Regions from separate parts of the Variovorax sp. GrIS 2.14 genome, predicted to be linked through region 1. Evidence: predicted binding sites of a transcription regulator. Region 1 holds the regulator's gene; the other holds the start of a gene.
The links. The regulator HrcA, encoded in region 1, represses chaperone genes, less so after heat shock. The targets are predictions, from matches to a motif close to TTAGCACTCNNNNNNNNNGAGTGCTAA.
Positions count from the first base shown of each region.

Region 2: groES (co-chaperone GroES) is a predicted target of HrcA. The motif match lies at 9,911-9,937, and genes of this name have one in related genera.

Region 1 is NZ_JBJXIA010000013.1:133,816-149,949, reverse strand. It holds partial or broken gene RCH10_RS20105 (IS3 family transposase) at 1-283, opposite strand, end outside; gene RCH10_RS20100 (hypothetical protein) at 282-716, shown strand; gene RCH10_RS20095 (cell division protein FtsZ) at 789-1,811, opposite strand; gene RCH10_RS20090 (lecithin retinol acyltransferase family protein) at 1,891-2,271, opposite strand; gene RCH10_RS20085 (hypothetical protein) at 2,280-2,546, opposite strand; tRNA gene RCH10_RS20080 (tRNA-Ile) at 2,719-2,795, opposite strand; gene hrcA (heat-inducible transcriptional repressor HrcA) at 2,822-3,826, opposite strand; gene RCH10_RS20070 (NAD kinase) at 3,855-4,751, shown strand; gene recN (DNA repair protein RecN) at 4,753-6,435, shown strand; gene rapZ (RNase adapter RapZ) at 6,432-7,307, shown strand; gene mutY (A/G-specific adenine glycosylase) at 7,341-8,411, opposite strand; gene RCH10_RS20050 (dynamin family protein) at 8,401-10,362, opposite strand; gene mutM (bifunctional DNA-formamidopyrimidine glycosylase/DNA-(apurinic or apyrimidinic site) lyase) at 10,435-11,250, opposite strand; gene RCH10_RS20040 (tetratricopeptide repeat protein) at 11,347-13,185, shown strand; gene RCH10_RS20035 (lipoprotein insertase outer membrane protein LolB) at 13,182-13,694, shown strand; gene ispE (4-(cytidine 5'-diphospho)-2-C-methyl-D-erythritol kinase) at 13,691-14,563, shown strand; tRNA gene RCH10_RS20025 (tRNA-Gln) at 14,616-14,692, shown strand; gene RCH10_RS20020 (ribose-phosphate pyrophosphokinase) at 14,790-15,764, shown strand; gene RCH10_RS20015 (50S ribosomal protein L25/general stress protein Ctc) at 15,879-16,134, shown strand, end outside.
Region 2 is NZ_JBJXIA010000003.1:262,995-279,128, forward strand. It holds gene RCH10_RS07260 (L-iditol 2-dehydrogenase) at 1-397, shown strand, start outside; gene RCH10_RS07265 (AraC family transcriptional regulator) at 438-1,445, shown strand; gene msrA (peptide-methionine (S)-S-oxide reductase MsrA) at 1,406-2,203, opposite strand; partial or broken gene RCH10_RS07275 (cytochrome c biogenesis protein DipZ) at 2,203-3,531, opposite strand; gene RCH10_RS07280 (pentapeptide MXKDX repeat protein) at 3,577-3,831, opposite strand; gene RCH10_RS07285 (molybdopterin-binding protein) at 3,940-4,731, opposite strand; gene RCH10_RS07290 (cytochrome b/b6 domain-containing protein) at 4,728-5,396, opposite strand; gene RCH10_RS07295 (response regulator transcription factor) at 5,495-6,217, shown strand; gene RCH10_RS07300 (ATP-binding protein) at 6,214-7,767, shown strand; gene groL (chaperonin GroEL) at 7,858-9,507, opposite strand; gene groES (co-chaperone GroES) at 9,537-9,827, opposite strand; gene RCH10_RS07315 (hypothetical protein) at 10,085-10,414, shown strand; gene glgB (1,4-alpha-glucan branching protein GlgB) at 10,588-12,537, shown strand; gene RCH10_RS07325 (alpha-1,4-glucan--maltose-1-phosphate maltosyltransferase) at 12,509-14,620, shown strand; gene treS (maltose alpha-D-glucosyltransferase) at 14,642-16,134, shown strand, end outside.

The DNA of each region.
Region 1 (16,134 bases):
GCAGCAAATCGCGGCACGGATAGCCCAACGCCTTGACCGTGGAGGCGATGCAGCGCCCGTGCTCGGCGTAGTGTTTGACAGCCTGCTCCTTCTGAATTTGAGAATACTTCGGCTTCGAGCGCGCGTAGCTGGACGACAGGTCCAGGCGCCGCTCGTACTCCTCATGCCAGCTCCTCAAAGAGTTCTTCGTCGGATAGCCCAACTGGCGGATAGTCGCCCCGGTGCGCTTGCCCAGCTTGATGTAGAGCGTGACCGCTCGGATGCGGTCTTCGTATGAATACATGAACTACTTTCAGGTAGTCCAAGTTTTTATCCGCACCCCCGGTGGGTCAATTTTCGGCCGGCGCCAACATGGCGACAAGGATGACGACACTGCGGTGGGACCGTGTCGCGACTTTGTGCAGTTCATGAACGATCGCGGTGGCAACGCGAAGCTGGTGGAGATACCAGGTGCGTACCACCAGTTCGACAGTTTCTACAAGCTGGCTTACTTCGGCGATATCGAGAATCCGTCGCAGTGCGCTAACACAGGCGATCCCGAAGGGAAGATTTACACGCTGGACAAGACCGGCAAGACGTATCCGTTCAACTCGGAAGGCTTTGCTGCGCTGCGTAAAGACTGTATCGGACGCGGTGCTCATGCCGGTGGTAGCGGCATAGAAGGCGTTGGCTTTGATCTGTGGACTAACTTCCTTGCCGAAACGCTGCGTCCGTAGCCTATCGAAGACAGCATCGAAAGGCCGGCCTCAGGTCGAGTCAGATGCGTCGCGCCACAATCCACGGCGCACCTACTGCATGGCGAGAGATGGGATCGGCGCATCCGGAAGCCGCTTGGCGACAGTTTGTAGCGGACAGTCTTCCGGCTGCCACTCGCGCTTCAGACCGACACCGACCACGGTGACACGGATTTGATCGACCAAGCGGGGGTCGGTGGCGGTCGCGAGCGAACATTGCGCATGCGGTGCTGCTCGCCGAATCACGTCCATGACGAGTTTCGATTCCGAAGCCGTCAGAGTGCACGGCGCCGTTGTGATCAGCACCAAAGCGTGCTGAGCCTCTGCGAGCGCGACGCCCTCAAGCAGCGGGCAGACGACAGCTTGCTCAGCAGCGATTCTTGCGCGACCGAAGCCACCTGCCGTGGCAGTGCCGAACAACGCTAGGCCCGCGGTGCCGGTCGTCGAGCGAAATCGCGAGCAATCGGACTGAGATGGTGCGGTGGCAATCACTAGCTTCAGCACTTCGGCCGCGGCGAAGGCGATCACCGCGTTCACCCCGGTGACTGTTTCGTCCATGTTGAGGTCTTCGTTGCCGAGCATGTCCATGGCGGTATCGCTGGACAGCACGACCAACAAGTCCACGCTCTTCGAGAGCAGTTCGAGGCCGGCGGCAGCGATTGCTTGGGTGGTAGCGCCATTCCAGTTGAAAGGCATCGAGATCAGAGCAATCGTCGGAATGCCAAGCGCCCTGGTGGTTCGTGCAATGACCGGCGTTGCGCCCGTGCCAACAGCGCCGCCGAACGCGGAGAGCAGCAATACGAGTTGCGAGCCGCCGAGAACTTGCCGCAGGTCGCTCGCTGCGTGCTCGGCGTCCACGCGAGCGCCGCTTGCGCGCGATGTGCGCTCGCCGGATTTGCCGAGCAGAAAGGTCTTGTGTGCATTGCCGGCTCGCAAGGCTTCGGCAACGGAATGCATGGCGATGCACTCGACGCCCGGAACAGAGTATTTGCGGAGATGGTTGAGTACGTTGACAGCGCCGCCGCCGACGCCAACGACTTTGATTACGCCTTTTTCATCGACTGATGCAATGTGCACTGGTATTTCCTATCGTCAATGATTTCGGTGGACGAAACGGTGGTGCTCTCGCCGATCGGCTGGCGTTACTTGTGCAGCACTAGCTGGTGAACGCATACGCTGCATAAGCCAGCGCAAATACAGCAAGGGCTGCAATCTGAGGGCTGATTGGTTTTTGTCCCAACACCCAGGCGGCGTAGTGCTCGCAATTGAGCGAGACGAAGTGGTAGGGCTCGGTTCGGCCGACCGATTGCGATGCGCGGGCTGTGACGGCGCCGTAAGTCTGCTGCGGGGCTGCGAGCTTCTGCTCGACCATGCGGCCTTGCGCAAAAGCCACGAGGCTCACGATTTCGGCACCAGCGCGGGTCATGTGGGCCACGGCGCCGCTGGGCAACTGCACGCCGACATGGTTGCCGATGCCACTTAGCTTTGGTCGTGAGATCAAGCCGACGAAGGGCGGCTGCGCCATCCAAGGAAACATGGGCGTGTTCATTTGCCTGCGCCCAAAAGCCAGACCAAGGCAGCGACTACGCCCGCACCGACGAGTAAATGTTTGACCTGTTGCTGAGCTTGCTCTTGCTTTTGGTCCGCCGTGCGTCGGAACTGATCCATGAGCGCTTGTTGGTATGCAGTTGGGGACAGCAATGCACGTTCCCATTTGCTCACGGTCATGGCGTGCGCGCCGAACAACTGGCCGAACTCGACCTGAGACAAACATAGATCGCGGCGTAGCGAGGTGATTTCGGAAGACTGCATGAGCCGGATGCTAACACCACGCATAAGCCTAAGATCAGTACCGTGCGGCAACATGCGCGGAAGAACAATGCGATGCTCGTAGATTCTGGCAAAAATCTGGCAATCGACTGGCTTAAAAAAAAGCTTGCTACCAAAGTGGTAGCAAGCTTTTCAATGCTCATCGAATGCAACGTGGTAGGCCGTGATGGGCTTGAACCATCGACCAACGGATTATGAGTCCGCTGCTCTAACCAACTGAGCTAACGGCCCACGCGCCGCCGATTCTAGTGGGGCGCCTACTTCCGATGGCTCAGCGCGTTGGTCACCAGCCTCGAAGTGATATCGACGATCTGAATCATTCGCTCGTAGGGCATGCGAGTGGGGCCAATGACACCCAGCGTGCCGACGACCTTGCCGTCGACTTCGTAGTTCGCACTGACGATCGACAAATCGTCGAACGGCACGACCTGACTTTCCCCACCGATGAAGATCCGAACGCCGTCCGCCTTGCTCGACACGTCCAGCAAACGCATTAATTGCGCCTTTTGCTCGAACAGTTCGAAGGCCCGGCGCAGCTGGCCCATGTCGCTCGAAAAATCAGAGACGGCGAGCAGATTGCGTTCGCCCGAGATCACGACTTCGTCTTGCGCTTCCGTCATCACCTCGGAGCTCGCCTGAACGGCCGCCTGCATCAGCAACACGATTTCGCCACGGAGTTTTTCGACTTCGGATTGCAGTCGATCGCGCACCTGTTCGATCGTCAGCCCGGCGTAGTTGGCGTTGATGTAGTTCGACGCTTCCACCAACTGCGACTGCGTGTAGTCGGCTTCCGGGAAAATCACCCGGTTTTGCACATCGCCGTCGGGCGACACGATGATGACCAGCAGCCGGCGGTCCGACAGTCGCAAAAATTCGATCTGCTTGAACACCGAAGCGCGCCGCGGCGCCATGACGACGCCAACGAACTGCGACAGGTTCGACAACAGGTTGGCCGCGTTCGCGATTACCTTCTGCGGCTGGTCTGGCGCCAACGTGGCAGCGCTGAACTGGTCGCGTTGCGCGGTCAGCATCGTGTCGACGAAAAGGCGATAGCCGCGCGCGGTCGGGATGCGCCCGGCAGACGTGTGCGGGCTCGCAATCAGGCCCAGATTCTCGAGGTCGGACATCACGTTTCGGATCGTCGCCGCAGACAGTTCGAGCCCCGAAGCGCGAGACAGCGTGCGCGATCCCACCGGCTGTCCTTCAGCGATGTAACGCTCAACAAGAGTCTTGAGCAGCAACTTGGCGCGATCGTCGAGCATCGATGAATTTTAGTGTTGTAATTTGTGAATGACCTCCCGCTTTCGACGCGTTGCGCTGATTGGCAAGTACCAAGCCTCGGGCGCGCGCGCTCAGGCCGGGGCGCAAGACGGCGTGATGGAAGACATCGGCGCATTCCTCGAATCGCACGGTTGCGAGGTCGTTGTCGAGCAGTCGACCGATGAGCATCCGGAGATCAGCCGCTATGCGGCCTTGAGCGTCGGAGAAATCGGCCGAACCTGCGATCTTGGCTTGGTGGTGGGGGGTGACGGAACGATGCTGGGCATCGGCCGCCAGCTCGCTTGCTACGGCGTGCCATTGGTCGGCATTAACCGCGGACGACTCGGCTTCATCACCGACATCCGGCTCGAAGACTACAAGGCGACGCTGGTGCCAATGTTGGCCGGCGACTATGAAGAAGACCATCGCAGCCTGATGCATGCGCGCGTGCTGCGCGAGGGCAACGTCGTGTTCGACGCGCTTGCAATGAACGACGTGGTGGTCAACCGTGGCGCGACATCCGGCATGGTCGAACTGCGTGTCACGGTCGGTCGACACATCGTCGCCGTGCAGCGCGCGGACGGATTGATCATTGCCTCGCCGACCGGCTCGACCGCCTATGCCTTGTCGGCCGGCGGCCCTTTGATGCACCCGGCCATTCCAGGCTGGGTCATGGTCCCGATCGCGCCGCACACATTGTCGAACCGGCCGATCCTGCTGCCGGACGCCGACGAGATATCGATCGAACTGGTGTCGGGTCGCGACGCCAGCGCGAACTTCGACATGCAGTCGCTCGCCACTCTAATGCTCGGTGACACAGTTGTGGTTCGCCGGTCGGATCATCGCGTGCGCTTTCTGCATCCGAAGGGGTGGAATTACTTTGACACGCTGCGCAAGAAATTGCACTGGAACGAAGGAGGTTCCTGAGGTGGCTCTGCGACGTATTGCGCTGCGCGATTTTGTGATCGTGCATGCGCTCGAACTGGATTTTTCGACCGGCTTCTCGGTATTGACCGGTGAGACGGGCGCCGGCAAGTCGATCCTGATCGACGCGCTTCAACTGGCATTGGGGAGCCGGGCCGACGCCGGTTCGGTGCGTGAAGGCGCCGAGCGGCTCGACGTGAGCGTGGAGTTCGACGCTGCACCAGCGTTGGCGTCGTGGCTCGACGAAGGTGGCTTCGAAGCCAACGAGGCTTTACTGCTGCGCCGAACGGTCGACCTGCAAGGACGTAGCCGTGGCTGGATCAACGGCGCCCCGGCCACCGCCGCGCAATTGCGCACCGTGGGCGACCTGCTGCTCGATATTCATGGCCAGCACGCTTGGCAGAGCCTGACCCGGCCAGACGCGGTTAGGGGTCTGCTCGATGCGTATGCCGACGTGAACACGCGCGCGCTGGAGGCGAGCTGGCACGGCTGGCGCCAGGCGCTGACCGCGCTGGATGTCGCGCGCTCAGCACAAGATTCCTTGCAGCGAGAACGCGAGCGCCTGCAGTGGCAACTCGGCGAAGTCAGCAAGCTCGCGCCCGTCGAAGGCGAATGGCAAGAGCTGTCGGCCAATCACAGCCGCATCTCCAATGCACAGGCGCTGATCGAGGCTGCCGAAGGTGCCATCGCGGCGCTGGAGGACGACGACGCCGGCGCTCTGTCCGCCCTCGCCCGTGCAGTCGCCCTGCTGCAGGACACCGAGCATATGGAGGCTGAGTTCAAGGCCATCGGCGAAGTGCTGGCGTCCAGCGTTGCGCAAGCTGCGGACGCTGCGCATTCGCTGCACGGCTACCTTCGGCATACCGACACCGATCCGCAGCGCCTGGCCGAACTCGATTCGCGCATGGGTCTCTGGATGTCGCTGGCACGGCGGTACAAGCGGCCGCCGGCAGAGCTGCCCGCGCTGCTCACGGGCTGGCAATTTGAATTGAAGGCGCTGGATGCGCAAGGCGACCTCGATGCACTCGATCGCGCCGAGCAAGCCGCCAAACAAGGCTACCTGCGCGATGCAAAGGCGCTCAGCAAAGCGCGCAAGCAAGCGGCGCCGCGCCTCTCCGAATCCGTCACCAGAGCGATGCAGGGTCTCGGCATGCAAGGCGGTCGCTTCGAAGTCGAACTGCAGCCCCTCGATCAACCCGGCCGTGCCGGCCTCGAAGAAGTGATCTTTCTCGTCGCCGGTCATCCCGGCAGCACGCCTCGGCCAATCGGCAAGGTCGCCTCGGGCGGTGAGCTGTCGCGCATTGCGCTCGCCATCGCTGTGACGACAAGCGAACTCGGCGCCGCACAAACGCTGATCTTCGACGAGGTCGATGCCGGCGTCGGTGGTGCCGTGGCCGAAACGGTGGGACGTTTGATGGCGCAACTCGGCCGCAGTCGGCAGGTTCTGGCGGTCACGCACCTGCCGCAAGTGGCGGCCTGTGCCGACCATCATCTTCTGGTCGCCAAACGGCAGACCCGCAGCGGCAAGGGAGCGGCAGCGCGCACCGAAAGCACTGTCGCGCCACTCGATGCCGCTGGCCGCACGCAGGAAGTCGCCCGAATGCTCGGCGGCGAGCGAGTTTCGCAAACCTCTCTTGCCCATGCCCGCGAGATGCTCGAAAAGCAGGCGCCGGCGACTGCGCCATGAGCCTCGACATCGTGCTCATCACCGGTATGTCCGGGTCCGGCAAGTCGGTCGCGTTGCATGCGCTGGAAGACGCCGGCTACTACTGCGTCGACAATCTCCCGCCGGAGTTGCTCACGGCCTTCGTCGCATTGCAAAAGCAGCAGAACGCGAGCCACGTTGCGATTGCCATGGACGTGCGCAGCGGCGTGTCGTTGCCGCTCGTGCCGCAGCAGCTCGACAGCTTGCGACGCGAAGGCGTGGTGCTGCGATCGCTGTTTCTGGATTCGACGACCGATGCACTGGTGCACCGTTATTCCGAAACACGGCGCCGCCATCCGCTCTCACGCCAAGACCCTCTGACCGACCTGCCCGAGCAACAACGCGCACTGGTGCAGTCGATCGAGCTGGAGCGCGAACTGCTGGCCGATCTGCGCGACGGTGCCGACGTCATTGACACCAGCATCATCCGGCCAGCGCAGTTGCAGAGCTACATCAAGGCGTTGATCGCGGCGCCGCAAAGCGCATTGACGCTGGTCTTTCAGTCGTTTGCTTTCAAGCGCGGTGTGCCGCTCGACGCGGACTTCGTATTCGACGTGCGCATGCTTCCCAACCCGCACTACGTGCCTGCCTTGCGCGCGCTCACGGGACGCGATGTGCAGGTGATCGACTGGCTGCGTTCGCATGACGACGTCGCGCGCATGTACGGCGACATCGAGCAGTTCCTGGGCCGCTGGCTGGATGCGCTGGCGCGCGACCATCGCAGCTACGTGACGGTAGCGATCGGTTGCACCGGCGGCCAGCACCGCTCTGTGTTTCTGGTCGAGCAATTGGCACGAGGATTCGGCGATCGGTGGGCCGCGCTCAAGCGGCATCGCGAACTCGACGCGACCTGAGGTGGGCTTCTGACGGCCCCGGCGTGGGTCCGGTCAACCGCCAGCAACCAGCAATTTGCGCACCGGTGCGGGCAGCCCGAGTTCGGTCCATTCGTGCGCATCGAACCAGCGCCCGTGCTCAGACAAGGCGAGCGCGCCCATCCATTCGACCTTGACCGGATGCAGATGCAGATCCTTGTGCGTCAACACGTGAACGAACGGCACTTCGTCTTGCACCGTATTGCACGATGACGGCAAAGCCTCGAGAAGTGCCGCTCGACTTTCGAAGACCGGCAGCGAATACAGGCCCGCCCAGATGCCGCGCGCCGGTCTCTTCTCAAGCCAGGCGCGTCCCTTCGAATCACGGGCGCGAAGCATCCACAGTGACTCCGAGCTACGTCGAAGTTTGCGCAGCTTGACCGGATAGCGCTCCGGTGCGCCTTCGCGCAACGCAGCGCAGGCATCGCTTACCGGGCATAGCAAACAGGTGGGTTTCCGTGGGAGGCAAATCGTCGCGCCCAAGTCCATCAAGCCTTGCGTGTAACGCGTAATCTCCGCCGGCTCATCGGCGGGCGGAAGCAAGGTCGTCGCATCGTTCCAAAGCGCGCGTTCGTTGGCCGCCACTGACAAGTCGTCGCCAAACGCCAGCATGCGCGTCAGCACACGTTTGACGTTGCCGTCGAGGATGGCCACGCGTTCGCCAAAGCAGAAAGCCGCGATTGCTGCGGCGGTCGATCGGCCGATGCCGGGCAGTGTCTGCAACTGCGCCGCCGTGTGTGGAAACGCGCCGCTGAAACGCTCGACCACTTCTTGCGCACACCGGTGCATGTTGCGCGCGCGGCTGTAGTAGCCGAGGCCGCTCCAGAGGCCGAACACCTCGTCCTCGGTCGCCGCAGAGAGCGCTAAGACCGTTGGAAACTTTTCTAAAAAGCGCGTGAAGTAGCCGAGTACCGTGACCACCTGTGTCTGCTGCAGCATGACTTCCGACAGCCAGACTCGATACGGATCGCGCGTGTTCTGCCAAGGTAAATGGCTGCGGCCATGGGTTGCCTGCCAGCCCGCAATGCGCGCGGCAAAGGTCGGCGCCAGCCGCTGGACGGCCGACGCGGTCGGTTCAGACTGCACTCAGTTCGCTGCGGACTGAAAAAGCGGTGGGTGCTTCGTTACTGGTGAGCATGGAGGTAAGTTCGCGCAGGCGCTTCTGCAGTTCGCCCAGCCCACTCTCTTGCACAGCCAGTTCGGTGAGCCGCTCTTCCAGGCTGCCGGCTGCATGCTGGATGCGCTCGACCGCTTCGATTCGCTTGCCGAAGTTGCGGCGACGCTCTTTCAGTTGCGCATCGAGTTGGGCGCCAGCTCCCTTGCTCCAGCGCTCGACCTCGGTCATTGCCGCCTCGTTGACCACCCGCAGGCGGCTGGCCAGTGCGCGCACGAGTTTGTCGCAGAAGTCGGGCTGCGCCAGTTTGATCAAGTTGCCGACGCCGAGGTACTGCGTGTGGCTGACTTCGATCTGCGTCAGCTGACGTTCGAATCCGACCAAGTCAGGCTCGGCCGGCGCCTGCAATGTGAAGCCGTGCTCTGCGTTCAGCTGTCGAAAGGTCGCATGCAACATGGCCTGAATTTCGGCCGTGGTGGCCTGCACTTCACGCAGGTTGTTGCGCAGCGCATCGAAGGTTTCCGCGTAGATCTTGCGGACGTTGAACTTGATGCCGGGCCGTTTCAACGCCGCGGCAAGCCGGCCCATGTCGGCCTTGAGCGCCGTGCTGCCCAGCACCGCATACACCTCGCGCAGCAGCTTTCCCTGGACCGAGCGCAAAGCAAGAATTCGCGTGTTGCTGCCTTCGAACTCGGTTTGCTCCTGTTCGATGCGCGTGCGCATGTGGCGGATGACCGAGACGTTTTTGCCGCGAAGGCCTTGCAGTTCGAGCGCTTGCTCAGATAGGTCGCGCTGGCGCACGGTCAGGATCCGCGCCGCTTCGGCCCTGAGCGCCGCAATGCCCGAATCGACAGCGAGTCGCAGCATCGTTTCGCGTTTTCCCAGCAAACCTTCGCCCAGCACCGATTCGAGCGCCGGCAAGCGGCTCGCCTGCAACAACGGTGGGTCGCGGCGGATCTTGGCTTGCAGGCCCTTTTGCGCAGATACCGGCAGCACGCGCGCGAGTGGAACGCCCAGCAACTCTGCGGCACCGACGCGCTGGCGTTCGATTTGCGCATCGATCTGTGCTGGCGTGCTCAGCGTGTCCCACATCGTGTCGATTTTGTTCAGCACGACGATGCGCGTCTCGCCGGCGTCGCCTTCGGTAATAAGGTGTTCGCGCCAGATTGCCAAATCGGAGCGCGTCACGCCGGTGTCGGCGCCCAGAATGAAAACGACCGCATGCGCCTGCGGAATCAGGCTGACGGTGAGTTCGGGCTCTGCACCGATCGCATTCAGACCCGGCGTGTCGAGAATAACCAAACCCTGCTCGAGCAAGGGATGCGGCATGTTCAGCAGCGCATGCCGCCAGCGCGGGATTTCGACGCGGCCGCCGGAGTCGCGCACCGGGTTGTCGTCCGGCGTATCGTCGCTCCAGAAGCCCAGCGCCTTGGCTTCTTCAATAGGAACCCAACGCACCTCGGCGACCTTGTTCATCACGCCGCCGAGCTGCTCCGCGTCGTCGACATCGATTGGAATGTCGGTCCAACGCTCGGGCTCGTCGCGCCAATGCGCCAAAGAATAGGCTTCGAGCCGCGTTTCAATGGGCAGCAGGCGAAGGCTCGGCAGCTGGCCGGCCGTGTAGCCGAGTTCCGTCGGGCACATCGTCGTGCGCCCGGCGCTGGCAGGCATAATCCGCCGCCCATAGCCGGCAAAGAATATCGCGTTGATGAGCTCTGATTTGCCGCGCGAGAACTCGGCAACGAAAGCCACCATGACTTTGCTGGTCCGCATCTGCGATTCGAGTTCGCGCAGTCGCTCGGCCACGGCCTGGTCGAGCAACTCGTTCTCGTCTAGCCAACCCGCAAGCCATTTCAGGCGGTGCGCGAAATTGCGTCGCCAAGCGCCATGCTGGTCGAATTGCTGGTTGAAGGAGCGGCTCAATTGGAATATGTAAGTGGGCTTACAAAATATAGCATCCACAGCCCGAGCGGCGGGGTCAATACCCAGACTGTTTTAGTACTTTTGACAGTTGTTGCAGAAAAATGTCGAGCGCTGCCCTTGCTTGATTTGTCGGATTTGCGTTCCGCAAACTCGGCACGGCTCGCCTGCGCGCCCATAAACCGTGGCTTCGAGCTGAAAGTAACCGGATTGCCCATCGATATTCGAAAAGTCACGCAGCGTGCTGCCACCGCGCTGCACCGCCCGCGCCAGGATCTCTCGGATGGCGGCGTGCAGGCGCAAGGCCCGCGGGCGACTGATCCGTGTTGCAGACACCGTCGGCCGGATTTCCGCCATGAACAACGCCTCGGACGCGTAGATATTTCCGACCCCCACCACCACGTCGCCGGCGAGCAGCACTTGCTTGATTGCGGCTTTGCGGCGGCGCAGGCCGGCATGGAAAGTTTCGAAATCGAAGGCATCGCCCAGTGGCTCCATGCCGAGCCCTCCCAGCAACTTGACCGCTAGCGGCGCCCCCTCGTCTTCGACATACACGACGGAACCAAAGCGCCGCGGATCGTTCAGGCGCAACGTGCCCTTGTCGGTCATCAAATCAAAATGATCATGCGGACCGGCTGGCGGTAGCCCTGATGTGAAGCGCAAGCTGCCGGACATGCCGAGATGCAATAGCAAGAGCCCCCGGTCCATGTCGACCAGAAGATATTTGCCTCGCCGGCGCACCGCCGTAACAGTTCGCCCGACCAAGGCCGCGGGCGCTACCGATAGCGCCCAGCGGAGCGGCTTTCCGACCTGCACGGCCGAAATGCGCGCGCCCGCGATCCGATCGGCAAATCCGAGCCTTGTGACTTCAACTTCGGGTAATTCGGGCATGCAGAGCCAAGCAATCGATAAACACTGACACGAATTCGGGCAGGCTCCTAAGCCCTCGCTCAACGTGACGCAAAAGCCTTGGATTATTATGGTTCGATGACCTTACCGCCCCGCCGACTCCGCCTTGCGGCGGCCGCGCTTCCCATGTTTCTGGCAGTGGCCGCCTACGCCCAGCCCGCAACGCCCCCCGCCGCGGCGCCGACCAGTCCGGCGCCGATCATTGAACCTGCCAAATCTCCTGTGACGACGCCTGCGGCAACGGCAGCGCCGCCCGCAGTGGAAGACACCTCGCCCCCGGATCAGTCAGCGCTGACTGCGCAGCTGTTCTACGAAGTGCTGCTCGGCGAACTGACCGCACGCTCAGGCGAGCCAGGCGATGGCTACGCGTTGATGCTCGACGCGGGTCGCAAGACAGGCGACGGCAAGCTCTTTCAACGTGCGGTCGAAATCGCGCTGCAGTCGCGCTCCGGCGATGCAGCGCTCGCTGCGACGCGCGCCTGGAAAGTGGCGGTACCGACGTCTCGCGAAGCTCGTCGCTTCGAACTGCAGATCCTGATCGCGTTGAATCGCATTGGCGAAACCGTGGAGCCGCTGCGAATCGAACTGGCCGCGACGCCGCTGCCCGAACACCCGTTTTTGATGGCAATGATCGCGCGCAACTACGCACGCGCAACCGACAAAAAGGTCGCCGCAGAGGTGGTCGAAAAGGCGCTCGCCGACGACCTTAAAAATCCCGCGACGGCTGGTCTGGCCTGGACCACAGTTGGCCGATTGCGCCAGTTAGCTGGCGATAATTCGGGGGCGCTCGACGCAGCGATCAAAGGCCAGGAGGCCGATCCCTCATCTGATGGCCCGCCTGTGCTGGCGCTGGAGTTGATAGACCCAGCACAGCCCTTGGCCGAGCCCATCGTCAAGCGCTATCTGGCAAGCCCGAAAGCCGTGCCCGAAGTTCGCATGGCCTATGCGCGCGTGCTGACGGAGGGCCGCCGCTATACCGAAGCCACTGCCGAACTGGCGAGCCTCACGTCAGCACGCCCCGACATGCCCGACCCATGGCTGCTGCTCGGCTCGCTTCAGTCGCAAGCGCGGCAAGACTCGGCCGCCGAAACCTCGTTAAAGCGCTACATCGAGCTCTCGAACGGCCAGCGCGATGCCGACGAACGCAAGCGCGGTGAAACGCAGGCGTATCTGATGCTGGCGCAGTTGGCGGAGCGCCGCAAGGACTTCACGGGAGCCGAGCGTTGGCTCACGAAGATCGACAGCACCGACGACATGGTGTCGGCGGAAAGCCGCCGCGCCGGGCTGCTGGCGCGTCAAGGCAAGTTGCCGCAAGCGCGCGAGATCATTCGCGCACTGCCCGAGGGCACCCCCGAGGACAAAAAGCAGAAGTTCATGGCAGAGGTGCAGTTGCTGCGTGACGGCAAGCAGTACCAGGCGGCCTATGACATGCTGGCCAAGGCCAGCGCGGACGAGCCGGAAAACAGCGACCTCATCTATGACCAAGCGATGGTTGCCGAGAAGCTGAATCGCCTTGACGACATGGAGCGCCTGCTGCGCCGTCTGATCGTGTTGAAGCCCGAAAACCAGAACGCCTACAACGCCCTGGGCTACTCGTTTGCCGATCGCAAGGTTCGACTCGATGAGGCGCGCACGCTGATCCAGAAGGCAGTGCAACTCGCCCCTGAAGATCCATTCATTGCCGACAGCCTCGGCTGGGTTGAATTCCGGTTGGGCAACACTGCCGAGGCCACCCGCATTCTTAAAGCGGCCTACAAGCAGCGCCCTGATCCGGAAATTGGCGCCCACTACGGCGAAGTGCTCTGGCATGCAGGCGAGAAAGAGCGCGCTGTCTCAATTTGGAAAGAGGCGGCATTGGCCGATGCCGAAAACGAAACCTTGCAGGAAACGCTCAAGCGCCTGCGCGTCAAGTTGTGACCGATGCCGCGGCCCAGCCGTCGCGTCGATTTGCGCTGACGCTGGGTGGCGTTGCGATGTTGGTGATGTCGGGCTGCGCCACGGTGAAGAATCCGTCGAACGGCTCCGATGCGCAGGCATGGACCGGCCGCATGTCCCTCAGGATCGAAAGTGAACCGGAGCAGACCTTTTCCGCCCTTTTCGAGCTACGCGGCACTGCCGAATCGGGCGAGCTGACGTTGACCAGCCCGATCGGCAGCACGCTGGCAGCGTTGCACTGGGCGCCCGGCGAGGCGGTGTTGAACGACGGAAGCCGAACACGCCGGTTCGATTCGGTCGACCAGTTGATCCAGGCCGCCACTGGTGCAGCCATTCCTGTCGGCGCGCTGTTCGGATGGCTCGTCGGCCAGGATGCGCAGGTGTCCGGCTGGAGGGCCGAACTGGGGCAGTTGGCGCAAGGGCGACTGCAAGCGCGCCGCGAAGCGCCCTTGCCGCGCGCCGATCTGCGCGTCGTTTTCGAACGGGCATGAAGGCGCTCTACGATCTCCCGGCGCCCGCCAAACTGAACCTGTTTCTCCACATCACGGGGCGACGAGCCGACGGCTATCACCTGCTTCAATCGGTCTTCATGATGATCGACTGGTGCGACACGCTTCACGTTGAATTGCGGAGCGACGGGGGCCTCAGCCGCGAAGACCTCACCACGCAGCTACCCGCCGAGGACCTAATACTGCGCGCCGCGCGTGCCTTGCAGCGATTCGCATCGCCCGGACAGGGTGCGCACATCGGCGTGGCGAAGGATGTCCCTGCGGAGGCCGGCATGGGCGGTGGCTCTTCTGACGCGGCCACCTGTTTGCTGGCACTGAACCGGCTCTGGAAACTGCATTTGCCTTTGGCACGGCTCGAAGAAATCGGGCTGGCGTTGGGCGCAGACGTGCCCTTCTTCTTGCGCGGGCGCAACGCTTGGGTCGAGGGCATCGGTGACCAAATTACTGCGATCGACGTGCCTGCAGCCCGGTTCGCCGTCGCAAAGCCTGCCGAGGGACTCGAAACCCGTCTCATTTTTGAAGCGTCGGACCTGAACCGCGCTACGCCCGCTGCTATAATCTCGGGCTTTGCTGCAGATAGCGCGGCCTCAGGTTCCAACTCCGGTAAATCGGGTTTTGCCTTTGGTCACAACGGCCTGCAGCCGGTTGCACAAAGGCTTTGCCCGGCGGTTTCCGATGCCATCGACTGGCTCGGAGCTCAAGGACTTTCAGCCCGAATGACCGGCTCCGGAAGTGCGGTTTTTGCGGCAATGCCGCACGATGTTGAACTGGCAGATGCCCCTGAGGGCTGGCGAGTTCGCAAGTGCAGCAATCTGGCGGTTCATCCTCTTGTCGGGTGGGCCGCTGATTAGTCAGGATTTTCGGTAGGCGTCCGCTCCAAAAGAGCTGGTCGTCCACCCGTGTAGGGGCGTCGCCAAGCTGGTTAAGGCACTGGATTTTGATTCCAGCATTCGAAGGTTCGACTCCTTCCGCCCCTGCCAAACGTTTTGAACTTGCAGCCGTCGGGCTGCAAGACCCTGGACCTAGCGGCTCGACCGGGCCATTTCGCATTGCCGGATGCATTCTGCCGAGACCCTCATGCAGGTTCATCATCCTGATTTCATGGTTTTCACCGGCAACGCCAATCCTGGCCTTGCGGCGGAAATCGCGCAGCACCTCGGCACTACCTTGGGCGCGGCCCGGGTCGGCCGCTTTTCCGATGGTGAAGTCACGGTCGAGATCAATCAGAACGTCCGGGCGCGCGATGTCTTCGTGGTGCAGTCCACCTGCGCACCGACCAACGAGAACCTGATGGAACTGCTGATCATGGTCGACGCGCTCAAGCGTGCTTCGGCCGACCGGATCAGTGCTGTCATTCCCTATTTCGGCTATGCCCGGCAAGACCGTCGCCCGCGCTCGAGTCGCGTGCCCATCTCGGCGAAGGTCGTTGCCAATCTGCTTGAAACCGTCGGTGTCGAGCGTGTGCTCACGATGGACCTTCACGCCGACCAGATTCAAGGCTTCTTCGACATTCCGGTCGACAACATCTACGCGTCACCGGTCTTGCTCGGCGACTTGCGCTTGAAGAACTACGAAGACCTGATCGTCGTGTCGCCCGATGTCGGTGGCGTGGTCCGCGCCCGTGCACTGGCAAAGCAATTGAACACCGATCTGGCCATCATCGACAAGCGTCGGCCGAAGGCGAACGTGAGCGAAGTGATGAACGTCATCGGCGAAATCGATGGCCGCAATTGCGTGATCATGGACGATATGATCGACACCGCCGGCACGCTGGTGAAGGCGGCCGAGGTCTTGAAGGAGCGTGGCGCAAAGAGCGTCTATGCGTATTGCACGCACCCGATTTTTTCGGGTCCTGCGATCGAGCGCATCGCCCAGGGCTCGGCACTGGACGAAGTGGTCGTGACCAACACGATTCCCCTTTCCGAAAACGCGCTGGCGTGCGGAAAGATTCGCCAACTCTCCGTGGCACCGCTGATTGCCGAGACGATCCAGCGCATTGCCAAAGGTGAGTCGGTCATGAGTTTGTTCTCGGATCAAGACAACTTGTTCTGAGCAAAAAGCCGGCTTCTCTTTCAGGGAAGCCATTTTGAAACCGGCGCCGCACTGGTCGCGGTCGGCGCTTAAGAAGCGAAACGGCAATTGCGCCATCGCTCCAAGGAGTTAACCATGAAATTCGTCGCTTTTGAGCGCGCCAAGCAGGGCACGGGTGCGAGCCGCCGTCTCCGCATTTCGGGCAAGACGCCCGGTATCGTCTACGGTGGTGAAGGCCAGCCGATGCTGATCGAACTCGATCACAACGCGCTGTGGCATGCCCTGAAGAAAGAAGCTTTCCATTCGACCGTGCTCGAAATGGAAATGGACGGTGCCGCCAGCAAAGTGCTGCTGCGCGACGTGCAGTACCACCCGTTCCGACAGCTGGTGC
Region 2 (16,134 bases), on a different contig from region 1:
CGAGAGTCGCACGCCGGGCGCGTCGATCATCAACCTGGCCTCGCAAGCCGGGCGCCGTGGTGAGGCACTGGTGTCGCACTACTGCGCCACCAAGGCAGCCGTCATCAGCTACACGCAGAGCGCGGCGCTGGCGATGGCACCACACGGCATTCGCGTCAACGCGATTTCGCCGGGCGTGGTCGACACGCCGATGTGGGCGCATGTCGACAGCCTGTTCGCCAAGGCGGAAGGCCTGCCGCTGGGTGAAAAGAAGCGGCGCGTCGGGCTCGAAGTGCCGCTCGGTCGCATGGGCAAGCCGGGTGACATCGCCGGGGCTGCGCTGTTCCTGGCGGGCGAATCGGCGAGCTACATCACGGCGCAAACCTTGAATGTCGACGGTGGTAACGTCATGAGCTGAACGGTTTTCCCGTTCTGCTTTTCAGATTCATGACTGATCGATGACCGCCGCCCGCCAACGCCATTTGCCTCGCCACCGCGAGCCGGAGATGGAGCGCGACTTCACGCGCTCACCGGCGCTCGGCTACGAGGCGCCTGACGAAAGCGGTTTGGTGCGCTGCCTGGCGCACGGCTTTCCGAGCCCGCTGGTGCGATGGCATTTTCATGAAGAGTACGAGCTGCATCTGATCACCGAGACGTCGGGCAAGGCCTTCGTGGGCGACTGGATCGGACCATTCCAGCCCGGCCATCTGGTGCTGTGCGGGCCCAAGCTGCCGCACAACTGGATCTCGCTCGATGCGCCGGAAGGTGGTGCCGCCGGCCGCGATCGCGTCATCCAGTTCCGGCACGAGCCGATCGAACGTGCGGCGGTTGAAATTCCTGAATTGCGCGAGGTCATGCACCTGCTCGATCGTGCGCGCAACGGCATCGAATTTTTCGGCATGTCGGAGCGTGCGCGGCTGCATTGGGATCACATCAAGGCGTCGCGCGGCGTGCGGCGCTTTGGCGTGTTCTGCGACTTCATGGCCGACCTGTCGCAGTGCACCGACTACCGGCTGCTGTCCAGCGTGCAGATGCAGGGCGTCGAAGGCGATGCAGAGGTCGACCAGATCAACGGCATCGTCAACCGGATCACCGCCAACCTCGCCGAGCCGATTGCGATGTCGGACGTGGCTGCGGAACTGGGCATGAGCGAGAGCAAGTTCAGCCGTTTCTTCAGGCGCTCGACCGGCAACAGCTTCACCGATTTCGTGAACCGCGTGCGCATCAACAGCGCCTGCCACCTGCTGATGCAGACCGACCACTACGTGACCGACATCTGTTACCAAGTCGGCTTTAACAACGTGGCCAACTTCAACCGGCGCTTTCTGGAAATCAAGGGCATGACGCCCAGCGAATTCCGGCGGCAGGCCGATCACCGCTTCGGCGGATCGACGGTGCCGTTGAATGCTCTGGCACCACCGAGTCTTCAGGCGCCCACGCCCACCAGCACCGGCGTCGCGCGGTAGCGGTCCGGAAACACCTTCCTCAGGTTCTCGATTTTCGGTAGGTCGTTGAAGACGATGTACGGCTGATTCGGATTGCGCGTCAGGTAGTCCTGGTGATAGCCCTCCGCCGGAAAGAAGGCTTTTTGCGTTTCGATGGTCGTGGCGATCGGACCGCCGAAAGTCTTGGCCGCGTCGAGTTGGGCGATGTAGGCCTTGGCGATGCGCGCCTGCTCGGGCGATTGCGCGAACACGGTCGAGCGGTATTGCGTACCCCGGTCCGGCCCCTGGCGATTGAGTTCGGTCGGGTTGTGCGCCACCGAAAAGTAGATCTGCAGGATGCGGCCGTAGCTGATCTGCTTGGGGTCGTAGGTGATGCGAACGGCTTCGGCATGGCCGGTGCTGCCCGAGCCGATCGACTCGTACCTGGCCGTCTTCTCGTCCCCGCCGGCATAGCCCGACACCGCGCTCGTCACGCCCTTGACGTGCTGGAACACTCCCTGCACGCCCCAGAAACAGCCGCCGGCGACGACGGCCGTTTCGGGGGCGGTAGTGGACGCCGCGGCGGCACTCGCCGCATCGTCGGCTGGTGCCGGAATGACGACGGCATTCTCGGCAGCGAACGAAGGCACTGCCTTCCAGAGTGCTGCGCCACCGAGCAATGCCACCGCGGAAAGCAGCGTGCGGCGTGCCAGCACCGAGCGTGTTGCCGATGCGGATGTGGCGGCGGAGACGGCGGAGACGATTGCTCTGGCCTGGTGGTTCGATTGTTTGTTGTTCATACGGGTTTCGCGTCCTTTCGTGCTTCTTCCAGCAGTTGCTGAATAACCTGTTCCGACTTTTCGTATTCGCCTTCACCGAAGTGGTGAAAGCGGATGCGGCCTTTGGCATCGACGAAGTAATGCGCCGGCCAATAATTGTTGTTGAAGGCGCGCCAGATGGCAAAGCTGTTGTCGATCGCAACCGGGAAAGTCACGTCGAGCTCGCTCACCGCGCGCTTCACATTGTTGATGTTTTTCTCGAATGCGAACTCGGGTGCATGCACGCCGACCACAACGAGCCCTTGGTCTTTGTACTTGCGATTCCATTCGCGCACATAGGGCAGGGCGTTGCGGCAGTTGATGCAGCCGAAAGTCCAGAAGTCGACCAGCACCACCTTGCCGCGCAATTGCTCGGCCGTGAGCGGTGGCGAGTTGAGCCATTCAACGGCGCCCGAGAAGCCCGGTAACGCGCCTTCGTCAGGCAGCGAGAGCGGGGCGAAGCGCGGCACGGCGGGCGCCTGCACCTTGATGAAGGCAGCGCGGTCGTTTGCAGTGGGGGGACGGGCAGCATCCGATGTCTGGTCGAGCGCCGCGTGCGGCCGCAGGCGCTCCAGCAAGCCACGCTCGATCGACGCACCGCCGCTGCCCGACGAGAGCTGCGCGAGCACACCGGTGTCGAGGCCGAGCGACACCGCTGCAACGCCGGCCAGCACCGCGACGCCCAGGCCTTTGCGCAACCATTCGCCAGCGCCGATCGTCCGTTTCAGCAAGGCGAACATGCTGCCACCGAGCAGCAATGCGGCGGCAAGCGACGTCATGGCGCCGGCTGCGTAAGCCAGCAACAAAAGCGAGGTGTGAACGGTGGGCCCTTGCAGCGCCGCACCGGTGAGGATGAGGCCGAGCACCGGTCCGGCGCAAGGTGCCCACAAGAGGCCCGTCGCCACGCCGAGCAGCAGCGAGGGCACGACGGGGCTGCGTACGCCGCCGTCAGATGCGACGCGCTGGCTTTGGCTGCGCGTCGCCGAATTCAATAGTCCGGAGCCGAGCGCGACCAGCGGCCGCGTGACGCGCTCCGCAAGGCGAGGCGCGATCAGCATCACACCCATGACCCCGAGCAGCACGATGGCCGCCATGCGTCCGTATTCATTGGCCTCGACGGCCCAAGCGCCGGCTACCGCACCGAGCGACGCGACGCCTGCGAAAGTCAGCGCCATTCCGACTAGCAGCGGCAACCCGCTCTTGACGAAAGGCTGGTCGACCCGCGCGAAGACGAAGGGCACTACGGGCAGGATGCAGGGCGCCAGGATGGTCAGCGCTCCGCCCAGATAGGACAGGATGAAATAGATCATGGGATCCTCAGGTTGGCGAAGCGCTGTCGGGAAAGGCTGGAACGCTTACTTCTTCATCTCATCCTTGCCCATCGAGTCTTTCTTCATGCCGTCTTTGGCCATGCCGTCCTTCGCCATCGAATCCTTCTTCATGCCGTCCTTTGACATCGAGTCCTTCGTCATGCCGTCCTTGGCCATGGAGTCTTTGCTCATCGAGCCCTTGGCCATGCCGTCGTCCTTTTTCATTTCGTCGGCGGCAAAGGCCGAGACGGAACCGATGGCCATGCAGGTGGCGATGAGTGCTGCGGAGAATTTGTTCATTTAAGTTGTCCTTCGAGTGAGTGGTTTGAAAAATAAAGAAGATAAAAATGGCGCGGTTCGAAATGAACTCGGCCTTGCGTTTCAGTAGCGCTGAGCCCTTCCGGGGGCTCAACTGCCGCCGAACCAGTTGTAGCCCTGGTCTTCCCAATAGCCGCCAGGGTAGGTGTTGGTAACGAAAATCGCCTTGATGTGTTTTGGGTTTTTGTAGCCCAACTTGGTGGGCATCCGCAGCTTCATCGGGAAGCCGTATTTGGGGGGCAGCGGTTGGCCGTCGTAGGTCAACGTGAGCAGCGTCTGCGGATGCAGCGCGGTCGGCATGTCGATGCTGGTGTAGTAGTCGTCGGCGCACTTGAAGCCGACGTACTTGGCGCTCGTGTCGGCGCCGATGCGCTTAAGGAAATCGGCGAAGTGCACGCCGCCCCACTTGCCGATCGCGCTCCAGCCTTCGACGCAGATGTGCCGCGTAATCTGGTCTTGCTGCTGCATGGCGCGCAGTGCGGGCAGCGTCCACTGGCGCTTGTCGGCGACCATGCCGGTGACCTCGAGCTTGTAGCTGGCCTCGTCGACTTCGCGGATCTCGTCTTCGCCGTAGTAGGCGTTGAAGGGAAACGGCCGCGTGATCATCGAGTCCGGATAGGTCGGCGCCAGTTGCGTCGGGTCGAAGATGAGGCCTTGCACCCTGTCGTTGAAGCGCGAGATGGTGGTGAGCGCAGCGTCGACGCCGGCGTTGTCGGTGATGCTGCAGCCTGTGAGCAGCGACAGGCCGCCGAGCGTGAGCGTGCGTTGCAAAAAGGCGCGGCGCGCAGGCTGCTCGATGCGGCGGCCGATGAGCTTGCGGGCTTCGGCGAGGGCAGCGTCGGCATCGACGTTGTGCAGGGCTGGGCGTTTGAGAATGTTCATGCGGCTTCTCCGTTGCTTGCTTGATCTGCGGCGCTCGCGACGTCGCGTACTCCGGCACGGCCGCTCAGCATCGTGAGCAAGGTCTTCGGTACCAGCGCGACCATCACCAGATGCACCGCGACAAAGCCCACCAGCAACGCCATCGCGACGAAGTGAATGCGGCGGGCAAAGTCATAGCCGCCCAGCAGATCGCGCAACACCGCGAATTGCACCGACTTCCAGAGCACCAGGCCCGACAGCACCAGCACGGTGATGTCGAGCATCACGAAGAGGTAGGCGAAACGCTGCACGCTGTTGTAGTGGCACGGGTCGGCGTGCGACAGCTTGCCGTGCAGCGCGGCAAGCCCATCGCGCACGATGCCGCCGACCGACAGTGGAAAGAACTTGCGGAACAGCCGACGGCTCACGATGTTGAGCGAGAGGTAGACGAGGCCGTTGGCGGCCAGCAACCACATCGCCGCAAAGTGCCACTGCAAAGCGCCGCCGAGCCAACCGCCGAGCGTGATCGCGCCGGGAATCTCGAAAGGAAAGAACGGCGCCGCGTTGTAGATGCGCCAGCCGCTGGTCACCAGCATCAGCACGGCCAGCGCATTGAGCCAATGCGTGATGCGCATCCAGACCGGATGAATCGGCTTGAACTTCGGGGTGACTGAATCGCTTTGCATGGCTGGCATTCTTGGCCGTACCCGGTGGCCGATTCATCACGAAGAGTTCAATGAATCGTGATAACTCCCGCGGCCATATCGCGGGACAATCCGGCGACATGGAAACTGCCAAACGCGTGCTGATCGTCGAGGACGATGCCCACATCGCCGAGCTGCTGCGCATGCATCTGCACGACGAGGGCTATGCCGTGACGCACGCCGCCGACGGCCATGCCGGCATCCGCGAACTGGAGCGCGGCAGCTGGGACGCATTGATCCTCGATCTGATGCTGCCCGGCGTCGACGGCCTGGAGATCTGCCGCCGCGCCCGCGCCATGACGCGCTACACGCCGATCATCATCACCAGTGCGCGGTCCAGCGAAGTGCATCGCATCCTCGGCCTGGAGCTGGGCGCCGACGACTACCTCGCCAAGCCTTTCTCGGTGCTGGAGCTGGTGGCGCGGGTGCGGGCGCTGTTGCGGCGCACCGAGGCGCTGGCGCGCAATGCACGCATGGAGTCGGGACGGGTCGATCTCGGCAACCTCGGCATCGACCCGGTGGCGCGCGAGGTGCAGGTCGACGGCAAGCCGATCGAGCTCACGCCACGCGAGTTCGATCTGCTCTATTTCTTCGCGCGCCACCCCGGTCGCGTGTTCTCGCGGCTCGATCTGCTGAACAAGGTGTGGGGCTACCAGCACGATGGCTACGAGCACACCGTCAACACGCACATCAACCGGCTGCGCATGAAGGTCGAGGCCGACCCCGCGGCGCCGCGGCGCATCCTGACCGTGTGGGGCCGCGGCTACAAGCTGGCGGCGGATGTCGAGGAGGCCGCCGCATGACGCGCTCGACGCCCTCCATGTGGTCGATACCGTCGAGCCTGTCGACGCGTCTGTCGATCGTCTTTGCGGTGCTGCTGCTGGCGTGCTTCGGCGTGTCGGCCTGGCTGCAGATGGCGGGCAGCGAACGACACGAGCAGGAAGTGACGCAGCGCCTGTCGATCGGCCTGGCCGCGCACATCGCCGGCAATGCCGAGCTGATGAAGCGCGACGGCCTCAACCCGCCGGCCGTGCACGAGCTGTTCGACCAGCTGATGGCGGTCAACCCGAGCGTCGAGGTCTATTTGCTGGACGCCGAGGGGCGCATCGTCGGACAAGCCGCGCCGCCGGGGCATCTGAAGCACGACCGCGTCGACCTCGGCCCGGTAAAGCGCTTGCTGGCGGGCGCCGCATTGCCGATTCTGGGCGACGACCCACGCGGCGGACTGGAAGGACAGGATGTGTCTGGGGCACAAGGCGTGCAACCCTTGCGGGGCGGCCGCAAAGTCTTCAGCGCGGCACCGTTGAAGGTCGATGGCCGCGATGCAGGCTATGTGTACGTCGTGCTGTCCGGCGAAGACCGCGAAGCCCTGGTCGCGAACCTGGGCGCCGGCAACGTGCTGCGAACGACGCTGTGGTCGATGGCATGGGTCGCTTTGCTCGGCCTCATCGCGGGGCTGGTCGCCTTCCGGCTCATCACGCGGCCGTTGCGCCAGCTGACCGACGCCGTGCAACGCTTCGAGCGCGATGGCGTCGCAGCCATCGATCCTGCAACGCCGGCCTTCGCACAGGTCGCACGCGGCGACGACGAGATCGCCACGCTCGGCAAGGCCTTTCAGAAGATGACGCTGCGCATCGCCGAGCAATGGCGCGAACTCACCGCGCTGGACCAGCAGCGCCGCGAACTCTTCGCCAACATCTCGCACGACCTCCGCACGCCCCTGACCTCGCTGCACGGCTATCTCGAAACCCTGCTGATGAAGGCCGACACGCTGGCGCTGGCCGATCGGCGCCGCTATCTCGAGATCGCGCTCGGCCAAAGCCGCAAGGTCGGCCGCCTGGCGCAGGAATTGTTCGAACTGGCGCGGCTCGAGTCCGGCATGGTCAAGCCCGACAAGGAGAGCTTCGCGCTGGCCGATCTGGTGCAGGACGTGTTCCAGAAGTTCGAGCTCGCCGCCGAAGCACGCCGTCAGCGCCTGGTGCCGCAGATCGCGTCCGGCCTGCCGGTGGTCACAGCCGATCTGGGAATGATCGAACGCGTGCTGACCAACCTGCTCGACAACGCGATCCGCCACACGCCAGAGGGCGGCGAGATCGTCGTGCAATTGCGGCCCGCCGAAGCGGGGGAGGATGGTGTGGCCGGCGTACAGGTCGAGATCAGCGACACCGGCCCCGGTATCCCCAAAGAGCTGCAGCCCGTCCTCTTCATCCGCCCTGCCTTCTCGTCGTCCGGCGGCCGCAGTGGCGGCCTCGGCCTGATGATCGTCCGCCGCATCCTGCAACTGCACGGCAGCGAAATCCGCCTGCTCCCCCAACCCGGCAAAGGCGCGGTCTTCGCCTTTCAGCTCAGCTAAAAAACGAACGAAAAAAGGCCCGCACGAAGCGGGCCTTTTAGTTGGTGAGGTGCCGCAGCGGACACGAAGTGCCGCCAGCCTCGGGGGGGATCACATGCCCATGCCGCCCATGCCGCCCATGCCACCCATGTCAGGCATGCCGCCGGCGCCGGCTTCGTCCTTCGGTGCATCGGCGACCATGGCTTCGGTCGTCAACAGCAGCGAAGAAACCGAAGCTGCGTTTTGCAGTGCAGTGCGGGTGACCTTCGTCGGGTCCAGGATGCCCAGTTCGAGCATGTCGCCGTACGTGTCGTTTTGTGCGTTGAAGCCGAAGTTGCCCTTGCCGGCCAACACAGCATTCACGACCACGCTGGCTTCGCCGCCGGCGTTGTTGACGATTTCGCGCAGGGGCGCTTCGACGGCCTTCAACACCAGCTTGATGCCGGCGTCCTGGTCGGCGTTGTCGCCCTTGATCTTGTCGCCGACAGCTTGCTTGGCGCGCAGCAGAGCCACGCCGCCGCCAGCCACGATGCCTTCTTCGACTGCAGCGCGGGTGGCGTGCAGTGCGTCTTCGACGCGGGCCTTCTTTTCCTTCATTTCGACTTCGGTGGCAGCGCCGACCTTGATCACTGCAACACCGCCGGCCAGCTTGGCCACGCGCTCTTGCAACTTTTCACGGTCGTAGTCGCTGGTCGCTTCTTCGATCTGAACGCGAACTTGCTTCACGCGAGCTTCGATGTCTGCAGCAGCGCCGGCACCGTCGATCAGGATGGTGTTTTCCTTGCCGACTTCGATGCGGGCAGCCGAGCCGAGGTCGGCCAGGGTCACCTTTTCGAGCGTCAGGCCGACTTCTTCAGCGATGACCTTGCCGCCCGTCAGGATGGCGATGTCTTCGAGCATGGCCTTGCGGCGATCGCCGAAGCCAGGTGCCTTGACAGCCACGACTTTCAGGATGCCGCGGATCGTGTTCACGACCAGAGTAGCCAGGGCTTCGCCTTCGACTTCTTCGGCAATGATCAACAGCGGACGGCCCGACTTCGCGACTTGTTCCAGCGTAGGGAGCAGGTCACGGATGTTGCTGATCTTCTTGTCGTAGAGCAGAACGAACGGGTTTTCCAGAATCGCGGATTGCTTTTCAGGGTTGTTGATGAAGTAAGGCGACAGGTAGCCGCGGTCGAACTGCATGCCCTCGACGACGTCGAGTTCGCTGTCCAGGCTCTTGCCGTCTTCGACGGTGATGACGCCTTCTTTGCCGACCTTGTCCATCGCGTCAGCGATGAGCTTGCCGATGGTTTCGTCGCTGTTGGCCGAGATCGAGCCGACTTGTGCGATTTCTTTGGACGTGGTGGTGGGCTTCGATGCCTTCTTCAGCTCGGCGACCAGGGCCGTGACAGCCTTGTCGATGCCGCGCTTCAGGTCCATCGGGTTCATGCCGGCCGCGACCAGCTTGAAGCCTTCGCGAACGATGGCTTGAGCCAGAACCGTAGCGGTCGTGGTGCCGTCACCCGCGTTGTCCGAAGTCTTGGAAGCCACTTCCTTCACGAGCTGGGCGCCCATGTTCTGGAGCTTGTCCTTGAGTTCGATTTCCTTGGCGACGGACACGCCGTCCTTGGTCACCGTGGGGGCGCCGAACGAACGCTCGAGCACGACATTGCGGCCCTTGGGGCCCAGGGTCACTTTGACTGCGTTGGCCAGGATGTTGACACCCTCGACCATGCGCGCGCGGGCTTCACCGCCGAAGACTACGTCTTTTGCTGCCATGTTTATTTACTCCGATGAGATGGGGTTGATTACTTCTCGACGACTGCGAACAGGTCGTCTTCCTTCATGACAAGCAGCTCGTCGCCATCGACCTTGACGGTCTGGCCGCTGTACTTGCCGAACAGAACGCGGTCGCCGACCTTGACGCTCATGGCGAGCAGTTCGCCCTTGTCGGTCTTCTTGCCCGGGCCAACGGCCAGCACTTCACCCTGATCGGGCTTTTCGGCAGCGTTGTCGGGGATCACGATGCCCGAGGCAGTCTTGGTTTCGCTTTCAATGCGCTTGACGATCACACGATCGGCCAAAGGACGAAGTTTCATAGCATCTCCTGAATAGAAACGGGTTTGGTTTGAGGGTGCCGGACCGAACGGCTGGCTGCCCAATCGACTGGAGGTGAGCGCTGTTGGCACTCGTCCTCAGCGAGTGCTAATGATAAGGGCATTCGTTCGGGTTTCAAGGGCGGATGTAAGCCGATGTAGGCGGCTTCTGGCGTGGGCTCGCGCTGTTGACCACGCCATAGTTGTGCGTCGCCTGCACGAAAGTCGTGCGTCATCGAACAATAGACAGGAGACGACAAATGGACTTCGAAGGCATTTATTGCTTCGACACGGCCTCGGTGCGCTTTGCGTTCTATCCGGACGGCGACGACGGCGCCCGTATCCTGGGGCTGGTTTCAGAACAGACTTTACGGGACGTTTGCGGTGCTCGTGATGGCAGCAGCGAAAGCTTGCTCGCAACTTGCCGCAGTCACTTCAGCCTGATCCGGGACAAGGCGATCGAACTGTATTTCGCCGATCCCTCACGCGCAGTGGTGCTGACGACGGGCGACTTCGCTCGCCCGGCAATCCCGGCAATGCAGGCGTCGATGGTTTCATCACAAGCAGCCGGCGCTGCAGCCGGGGCCTGAACAAACAGCGCGCGCCGCATACGCGCTTCTCTCTGACACGCGAAGGCGCCCGGTGCCCTTCGCGGCGCTCGCCTTTGACCCAACAATGGCCTTGAACTTGCGGTCGTTGTCGTCGATTCTCGGCCATCGATCATCGATTGAACGCAGCGAAAGTGTCCCTCGTGATTCCAGAAATCCGATCTCTCCATACCCAACCCGTCGATTCCCAGCCCTCTGGTACCCAGTCTCGCCAGGCTCAGGACGCCTATCTCTTTCGCGAGGGCACCCACGCTCGGCTCTACGATCTGTTGGGCTGCCATGTGAATCCCCAAGGCGGCGCGTCGTTCGCGGTCTGGGCGCCCAACGCTGAGTCCGTCTCGGTTATCGGCGACTGGAACTACTGGTCCGGCGATGCCGATCCGCTGCAACTGCGCGACGACGGCACCGGCATCTGGCAAGGCTCGGTAGCAGACGCGCAGCCGGGCCAGACATACAAGTACCGCATTCGCTCGCGCTTCAACGGCTATGTCGTCGACAAGGCCGATCCGGTCGCGTTCTATGCAGAGCACGCGCCCGCTACCGCATCACGCATCTGGTCGATGGACTACGAATGGAACGACGACGCGTGGATGACATCGCGCGGCGCTCGCAATGCGCTTGACGCGCCGATGTCGACGTATGAGTTGCACCTGGGCTCATGGCGCCGCCACGATGGCGAGTTCCTCGGTTACCGCGAAATCGCGCATCAGCTCGCTGAATACATGTTGAAGATGGGCTTCACCCATGTGGAATTGATGCCGGTCACCGAACACCCGTTCTATGGTTCATGGGGCTACCAGACCACCGGCTACTTCGCGCCGACCTCGCGCTTCGGTACGCCGCAAGACTTCATGTACATGGTCGACCATCTGCACCAGAAAAACATCGGTGTGCTGCTCGACTGGGTGCCTTCGCACTTTCCGACCGACGAGCACGGGCTGCAGTATTTCGACGGCACGCATCTGTTCGAACATGCGGATCCGCGCCAGGGCTTTCACCCGGAGTGGAGTTCGAGCATCTTCAACTACGGGCGCAACGAGGTACGCAGCTTTCTGACGTCGTCCGGCCTGTTCTGGCTCGACAAGTACCACCTCGATGGATTGCGCGTGGACGCGGTCGCGTCGATGCTCTACCTCGACTATGCGCGGAAAGACGGGGAGTGGATTCCCAACAAGTTTGGTGGTCGCGAGAACCTCGAGGCCATCGAGTTCTTGCAAACCCTGAACCGCGCGGTGTACCGCGAATTCCCCGATACGGTGACCATCGCGGAGGAGTCGACTGCCTGGCCCAACGTCTCGCGCCCCACCGACATGGACGGCCTCGGCTTCGGCATGAAGTGGAACATGGGGTGGATGCACGACGACCTGGCCTACATGAAGGAAGACCCGGTCTACCGCAAGTACCACCACGGCCAGATGACGTTTTCGCTGGTGTATGCCTTCAATGAAAACTTCGTGCTGCCGCTCTCGCACGACGAGGTGGTCTATGGCAAGGGCTCGCTCATCAACAAGATGCCGGGCGACCCTTGGCAGCAGTTCGCCAATCTGCGCGCGCTGTTCGGGTTCATGTGGGGACACCCTGGCAAGAAGCTGCTTTTCATGGGCGGTGAATTCGGCCAGCGCCGCGAATGGACGCACGACGGTGAGCTCGAATGGTGGTCGACGTCGCTAGAGGGGCATTCCGGCCTGCAACATTTCGTGGCCGAGCTCAACCGGGTGTACCGTGGCACGCCTGCGCTGTATCAACTCGACTTCAGCGCCAACGGTTTCGAGTGGATCGCGGCCGACGATGCGGATGCCAGCGTGTTCGCCTTCTTGCGCAAGGCGCACGATGGCACTGCTCCGGTGCTGGTGGTGAGCAACATGACGCCACTGCCCCGGACCAACTATCTGCTCGGCGTGCCGTTGGGTGGGGAGTGGCGCGAAGTGATCAACAGCGATGCCGGTGAATTCGGCGGCGCAGGATGGGGCAACCTGGGTCGTGTCGAGTCGTCGCCGGTGCGCTCCCATGGCCGGCCGCATTCTGTTTGCCTGACCTTGCCACCCCTTTCGACCCTTATTTTCCAATACGTGCCCCATGCAAAAAAAGCCAGCACCGCCCACTGAGGTCGCCGCAGTTTCCAAGGTCGCCAAAGCGGCGCAGTCGACACCCGCAACCCATCTTTCCTTGCCCTCAGACAGCGGCGGCGAGGGCCGCGTCCGTGCGGTCATCGATGCTGTGTTGCCCGCCGTCGATGCCGGCCGCTTCGCCATCAAGTGCGTTGCGGGCGACACGGTGAAGATCACCGCGCATTGCTTCACCGACGGGCACGACGTGGTGCGCGCGATGCTGCGCTGGAGCGCGGATGCCGGTGATGGTGCGCGTGATTGGCACGAGGTACCGATGAAGGCGCTGGTGAACGATGTGTGGGAGGCCAGCTTCGCGCCGCCGTCGATAGGGCGCTTCGTCTACACGGTGGCGGCCTGGGTCGACCCGTTCGAATCGTGGCATCACGAGATGACGCGTCGCATCGAGCCCGAAGACATCCGCATCGCGTCGCAGGTCGGCGCGATGGACATCATCGCCGCAGCGGCGCGGGCGCAGGTTGCGGACCGCGACACGCTCTTGCGCTGGGCCAAGGCGCTGCAGACCGCGGCGCTCGACGCTGACCACAATGCAAACGCACTCAAGGCCCTGGCGCTCGACGAAACGCTGGGCGAGTTGGCCGGCCGCTATCCGGACCGTCGCTTCGAGACGCACTACGTCGCCGAGCTGCCGCTCTTCGCGGACCGCAAACGCGCCCGCTTCAGCAGCTGGTACGAGCTGTTTCCGCGCTCTGCCTCGCCGGAGCCCGGTCGCCACGGTACCTTCAAGGATGTCGAGGCGCGGCTGCCAGCCATCGCCGAGGTGGGTTTCGATGTCTTGTACTTCCCGCCGATCCATCCGATCGGGCGCACGCAACGCAAGGGCAAGAACAACGCTCTCGTCGCGGGTAAAGACGATGTCGGCAGCCCGTGGGCCATCGGTGCCGCGGAAGGCGGTCACAAGTCAATCCTGGCGGAACTGGGCACGCCGGACGAATTCCGGCAACTGGTGCAGAAGGCCGCCGGCCTCGGCATGGACATCGCGCTCGACATCGCCTTTCAATGCGCCCCCGACCATCCGTATGTGCAGTCGCATCCGGCGTGGTTTCGCTGGCGTCCGGACGGCACGGTGCAGTACGCCGAGAACCCACCCAAGAAGTACCAGGACATCTACCCGTTCAACTTCGAGAGCGACGACTGGCGCGCGATGTGGGCCGAGTTGAAGAGCGTGTTCGATCACTGGATCGGCGAGGGCGTGAAGATCTTTCGCGTCGACAACCCGCACACCAAGGCGTTTCCGTTTTGGGAGTGGGCCATCGGCGAGGTCAAGAAGGAACATCCTGAAGTACTGTTCCTTGCCGAGGCTTTCACGCGGCCCAAGGTCATGCATCGACTGGCCAAGCTGGGCTTCTCGCAGTCGTACACCTACTTCACCTGGCGCAACAGCAAGCAGGAGCTGACCGAGTACTTCACCGAACTGTCGACGGGCCCGGGCAGCGACTATTTCCGCCCCAACGTGTGGCCCAACACGCCCGACATCCTGCACGAGCAATTGCAGGGCGGCGAGGCGTCGCTCTACATGATGCGGCTGGTGCTGGCGGCCACGTTGTCTGCCAACTACGGCATCTACGGACCGGCCTACGAACTGCGCGACCACTTGCCCCGCAATTCTGGAAGCGAGGAATACCTCGACTCCGAGAAGTACCAGTTGCGTACCTGGAACCACGACGATGCGCAGAGCCTCGCGCCCTTCATTGCGCGGGTGAACCGCATCCGGCATGACAACCCAGCCCTTCAAGCCGACCGCAGTCTGCGCTTCTTGCCGGTCGAAAACGATCAGCTCATCGCCTATGCCAAAGAGTCCGAAGACGGGAGCAATGTGATCGTGACCGTGGTCAACCTCGACCGTTACAACGTGCAGTCGGGCTGGATCGGTCTGGACGCTGCGTCGATTGGCGTGGAGCCCGGCGAGTCGTTCCAGATGCACGACCTGCTGAGCAACCAGCGCTTCATCTGGCAGGGTGAATTTCACTTCGTCCAGCTCGACCCGCACGCAGTTCCCGCACATATTTTCGTGGTCCGTCGGCGCAGTCGCACCGAGCGTGATTTCGACTATTTTCTCTAGACTCCAAAAGCCTCGACGCCCATGAACGCACCCGTGCCCGCCCTTGCCCTCGAGACACCGGAGATCGACATCAGCGACGATCCGCAGTGGTATCGCGATGCCGTGATTTACCAGCTCAACGTCAAGGCGTTTTTCGACACCAACGACGACGGCGTCGGCGACTTCAAGGGCGTGACGGCCAAGCTCGACTACGTAAAGGATCTGGGCGTCAACACGATCTGGCTGATGCCTTTCTATCCGTCGCCGCTGCGGGACGACGGCTACGACATTGCCGGATACGACGATGTGCATCCACAGTACGGCACGCTGGCCGACTTCCGCGAAATGATGGCCGAGGCGCACAAGCGCGGCTTGCGCGTCATCACCGAACTGGTCATCAACCACACCTCGGACCAGCACCCGTGGTTTCAGGCAGCACGCAATGCGCCGCCCGGCTCGCCCGAGCGGAACTTCTACGTGTGGAGCGACACCGACCAGATCTACCAGGGCACGCGGATCATCTTCACCGACACGGAGAAGTCGAACTGGACGTGGGACCCGGTTGCCAAGCAGTTCTTTTGGCATCGCTTTTTCAGTCATCAGCCCGACCTGAATTTCGACAACCCGGCGGTGATGGAGGCGGTGCTGAAGACCATGCGCTTCTGGCTCGACCTGGGTGTCGACGGGTTCCGGCTCGACGCCATTCCCTACCTGATCGAGCGTGACGGCACGAGCAACGAAAACCTGCCTGAGACGCACGCGGTCATCAAGCAGTTGCGCGCCGCCATCGATGCCGAATACAAGAACCGCTTCTTGCTGGCCGAGGCCAACATGTGGCCTGAAGACGTGCGCGAATATTTCGGCGACGGCGACGAATGCCACATGGCGTACCACTTCCCGTTGATGCCGCGCATGTACATGGCGATCGCGCAGGAAGACCGCCACCCGATCGTCGAAATCATGCAGCAGACGCCGGAGATTCCGGATGGCTGCCAGTGGGCTATCTTCTTGCGCAACCACGACGAGCTCACGCTCGAAATGGTGACCAGCAAAGAGCGAGACTACATGTACACGATGTACGCCGCCGACATGCGCGCGCGCATCAACCTGGGCATTCGGCGCCGCCTCGCGCCACTGATGGAAAACGACATCGATCGCGTCAAGCTCATGAACGGCATGTTGCTGTCGATGCCGGGCTCGCCGATCATTTATTACGGCGATGAAATCGGCATGGGCGACAACGTGTTCGTCGGCGACCGCAACGGCGTGCGCACCCCGATGCAATGGAGCCCCGACCGCAATGCCGGTTTCTCGCGTGCCGACCCGCAGCGCTTGTATCTGCAGCCGATCATGGACGCGATGTACGGCTACGAGGCGCTCAACGTCGAGGCGCAGGCGCGCGACAGCAGCTCGCTGCTCAACTGGACCAAGCGCATGCTGGCTGTGCGCAAGACCAGCTTCGCCTTCGGCCGCGGCAAGCGTATTTTTCTGAAGCCGGGCAACCGCAAAATCCTCGCGTACCTGAGCATCCATGA